DNA from 2 places in the Streptomyces sp. NPDC051921 genome. Region 2 is predicted to be linked to the other one. Evidence: riboswitches for the same ligand, from Rfam matches in the RefSeq annotation. Region 2 holds a riboswitch; the other holds the start of a gene.

Region 1 (2,194 bases), on a different contig from region 2:
CAGTGCAGGTTGAGCAGCGGCCGGGCCACCAGCTCCGTCACACGACCGCCCTGACCTGGGGTGTCGCCGAGCGGGCGGTCGTACATCGCCTTCACGAAGTCCACGTCCGGATCGGTGAGCAGCGGGCCGACGATCCCCGTGACGAAGTCCGCCGAGAAGTCCCGCAGGTCCGCGTCGACGAAGCAGACGACGTCCCCGCTGGTCACCATCAGTGACCGCCACAGGACCTCGCCCTTGCCCGGCACCGCCGGTATCCGGGGCAGGATCGCGTCGCGCGCCACCACCCGCGCGCCGGCGGCCGCGGCGACCTCGGCCGTACGGTCGGTCGAGCCCGAGTCGATCACCACCAGCTCGTCCACCAGCGGCACCGCCGGCGTCATCAGTTCGCGGCGGATCACGGAGACGATCGCGCCGACGGTCGCCTCCTCGTTCAGCGCGGGCAGCACCACGCTGACCGTCGTCCCCCGCTTGGCGGCGAGGACCCGCTCCAGCGGACGGTCGGCCACGGACCAGGACCGCCGGGCCAGCCAGCGCTCCACTTCTTCCAGCAACGTGATCTCCATCTCGCGGATCGGACGTCCGTCTCCCCTGTCGAGGCCTTCGGTTACAGTCTTGAACAACGCGGACGCCCGATGCATGTCGGGGTGCCGGCCGCGTCCCACAATCGAATACCGCTCATCCAGAGGGGCAGAGGGAAACGGCCCGTTGAAGCCCCGGCAACCCTCCAGTCGGTTTGTCTCGTCCTCCAGCGAGGCCCCCGGCTAGGGAAGGTGCCAAATCCGTCTCATGGCGAAATGCGTCATGAGGAAGATGAGGAGAAAGGGCCTCGCCTCCATGGCTGTACAGACCGTCGCACCCGGAACCACCGTCGATCTCGGTCCCGCTTCCGGACTCTCCTGTCGCGAATGCGGCGAATCCTTCCCGCTCGGCCCGATCTTCGCCTGTGAGCTGTGTTTCGGCCCCCTCGAGGTCGCGTACGACCTGCCCACCGGTGACCCCGAGGCCCTGCGCAAGCAGATCGAGGCCGGCCCCGCCAACATCTGGCGCTACGCCCCGCTGCTGCCCGTCCCCGCCGACGTCGCCGAGAAGCCGAACCTGAACCCGGGCTGGACCAAGCTCGTCCAGGCCGACAACCTCGCCCGCGAGATCGGCGTCGAGCCCGGCAAGCTCTTCGTCAAGGACGACTCCGGCAACCCGACCCACTCCTTCAAGGACCGGGTCGTCGCCCAGGCCATCGAGGCCGCCCGCGCCTTCGGCTTCACCACCCTCTCCTGCTCCTCCACCGGCAACCTGGCCGGCGCCGTCGGCGCCGCCGCCGCCCGGGCCGGCTTCCGCTCCTGCGTGTTCATCCCGCACGACCTGGAGCAGGGCAAGGTCGTCATGGCCGGTGTCTACGGCGGCGACCTGGTCGCCATCGAGGGCAACTACGACGACGTCAACCGCTTCTGCTCGGAGCTCATCGGCGACCCGCTCGGCGAGGGCTGGGGCTTCGTGAACGTCAACCTCCGCCCGTACTACGGCGAGGGCTCGAAGACGCTCGCGTACGAGATCTGCGAGCAGCTCGGCTGGGTCATCCCGGACCAGCTGGTCATCCCGATCGCCTCCGGCTCCCAGCTCACCAAGATCGACAAGGGGCTGCAGGAGCTCGTCAAGCTGGGCCTGGTCGAGGACAAGCCGTACAAGATCTTCGGCGCCCAGGCCGAGGGCTGCTCCCCGGTCTCCGCCGCCTTCAAGGCCGGTCACGACGTGGTCCGCCCGCAGAAGCCGAACACCATCGCCAAGTCGCTGGCCATCGGCAACCCGGCCGACGGCCCGTACGTGCTCGACATCGCCCGCCGCACGGGCGGTGCCGTGGAGGACGTGAACGACGAGCAGGTCGTCGACGCCATCAAGGTCCTCGCCCGCACCGAGGGCATCTTCGCCGAGACCGCGGGCGGCGTGACCGTCGGCGTGACGCGGAAGCTCGTCGAGAACGGCCTCATCGACCCCACGCTGACGACGGTGGTCCTCAACACCGGCGACGGCCTCAAGACCCTGGACGCCGTGGCCGAGAGCTCGCAGGCGACCGCCACCATCCGCCCGAGCCTGGACGCGTTCCGCGACGCGGGCCTGGCCCACTGAATCCGAGAGGTACGAAGACAGCCATGGCCGTGAACGTCCGCATCCCCACCATCCTCCGCACCTACACCGGCGG
Region 2 (2,194 bases):
TTGACCGCGCCGACGAACCGCTCCACGTGCTCGTCCGGCGTACCGGCGCCGAAGCTCACCCGGATGGCGTTCAGCGACCGCTCCCCCGGGGCGGCCTCGGGGGCGCCGCACTCGCCCGGGTCCTGCGGGTCGCTGCCGAGCAGGGTGCGCACCAGCGGGTGGGCGCAGAACAGGCCGTCCCGGACGCCGATGCCGTATTCGGCGGAGAGCGCGGCGGCGAAGTGGGAACTGTTCCAGCCGTCCACGACGAAGGAGATGACGCCGACCCTGTCGGCGTCGTCGCCGAAGAGGGAGAGCACCCGCACCGCGGGCACCTCGGCGAGGCCTTCGCGGACCTTCGCGATCAGGTGCCGCTCGCGGGCGACGAGCCGGTCGAAGCCGGCCTCGGTGAGCGCCTTGCAGGCGGAGGCGATGGCGTAGACGCCGATCACGTTGGGCGAGCCCGCCTCGTGCCGGGCCGCGGTGGTGTGCCACTCCACGTCCACACCACCGTCGGCCCGGCGGGCCACCTTGCGGGAGGCTCCACCGCCCGCGAGGTAGGGCTCGGCGTCCTGGAGCCAGTCGGCCCGCCCCGCGAGGACGCCGGAGCCGAACGGGGCGTACAGCTTGTGCCCCGAGAAGGCGACCCAGTCGACGTCCGACTCCCGTACGGAGACGGGGTGGTGGGGCGCCAGCTGGGCGGCGTCCAGGACGATCCGCGCGCCGTGCGCGTGCGCGGCGGCGGCGAGTTCGCGCACCGGCCAGAGCTCGCCGGTGACGTTGGAGGCGCCCGTCACACAGACCAGGGCGGGGCCGGAGGGGTCGCGGTCGGCGAGCGCGCGCTCGAGGGTCTCGACGGCCTGCTGCGGGGTGCGCGGCGCGTTGAGGTGGGTGACGCGGGCGTCGCTCCCCCTACGCCCGGGGGCGTGGGGGGACCCCCAGGGCAGCAGCGAGGCGTGGTGCTCGGTCTCGAAGACGAAGACCTGGCAGTCGGCGGGGATCACCTGGGCGAGCAGGTTGAGCGAGTCGGTGGTGGAGCGGGTGAAGACGACCTGGTCGCCGGGGCGGCAGTCGAGGAACTCGGCGACGGCGGTCCGGCTGTTCTCGAAGAGGTCGGTGGAGAGTTGGGAGAGGTACCCGGCGCCGCGGTGGACGCTGCCGTAGTACGGCGCGTACGCGGCGACGTCGTCCCACACGCGCTGCAGGGCCGGGGCGCTGGCCGCGTAGTCGAGCGCCGCGTAGCCGACCTCGCCGCCGGTGACCAGCGGGACCGTGACGTCCCGGCCGAGGACCGGCAGCGGGGCGTCGCAGCAGGGGTCGGAGTCGCCGGACGCCGAGGCGGGAGCGGGGGCGGCGGAAGGGACGGTGGTGGAGACGGTGTCGGTGGCGACGGGGACGGCGGCGACGGCGGCGTTCGGGCGTGCGGACATGACGGTATCTCCCGGCATAAAAAGGGCGCGAAATGGCGTGAAGAGGCCCGCGCGACGGCAGCGCGCAAAGGGGTGCCGCGTACGGGTGGTGGTGGAGAAGGGGGCCGGAGGGCCCTAGCGCATTCGCTTGCTCACGAGACACTGCTCCCTAGAGGACCAAGGACCCCAGGGTTGTGCGCAGGGGTCCGCGCTTGCCGCAGGCTTCTGCTCGTACGGCCTGGTCTTCACCCGGGGCACCCCGCCACGGACGGAGGGTTGCCGGACAGCCAGCCGGGGCTTTGTCGCTGTCACTCATGACCTGTCACAGAACCTATGCCAGTCGATCACGACGACGCAACCCCGTCCCGGCATCCGGGACGGGGTCGCCATGCTCCGTTCTCATGGGCGTCAGGCGTTGCTGGCCGCCACCCACCGCTCCAGGGCCCGCCGGGCGGCGCCCGAGTCGATCGACTCCGCGGCCTTCGCCATGCCCGTGCGCAGCTGCTCCACCAGGGTGCCCTCCCCCGGCTCCAGGGCGGTCAGCGCCGCCGCCGCGTTGAGCAGCACCGCGTCCCGTACGGGTCCGGTCTCGCCGGCGAGCAGGCGACGGGCCACGTCGGCGTTGTACGAGGCGTCGGCGCCGCGCAGGTCCTCCAGGGTCACGAGTTCGAGGCCGGCGTCGCGCGGGTCGAAGCGCTCCTCGGTCACCGTGCCGCCGCGGACCACCCAGACGCGGGAGGTGGAGGTGGTCGTCAGCTCGTCCAGGCCGTCGTCACCGCGGAACACCAGGGCGGAGTTGCCGCGCT

What was found. A riboswitch is a leader RNA that binds a small molecule or an ion and turns the genes downstream of it on or off. The one in region 2 is predicted to bind S-adenosylmethionine.
Region 1: it holds a riboswitch for S-adenosylmethionine, as region 2 does, so the genes downstream of both, thrC (threonine synthase) here and AB0M16_RS27080 (aminotransferase class V-fold PLP-dependent enzyme) in region 2, are expected to answer to the same signal.

What each region holds. Positions count from the first base shown of each region.
Region 1 is NZ_JBFAXU010000023.1:128,203-130,396, forward strand. Features, by position in the region: gene AB0M16_RS27940 (glucosyl-3-phosphoglycerate synthase) at 1-551, opposite strand, end outside; SAM riboswitch class I at 673-817, shown strand; gene thrC (threonine synthase) at 811-2,121, shown strand; gene AB0M16_RS27950 (MoaD/ThiS family protein) at 2,145-2,194, shown strand, end outside.
Region 2 is NZ_JBFAXU010000022.1:120,527-122,720, forward strand. Features, by position in the region: gene AB0M16_RS27080 (aminotransferase class V-fold PLP-dependent enzyme) at 1-1,409, opposite strand, end outside; SAM riboswitch class IV at 1,592-1,708, opposite strand; gene trpD (anthranilate phosphoribosyltransferase) at 1,797-2,194, opposite strand, start outside.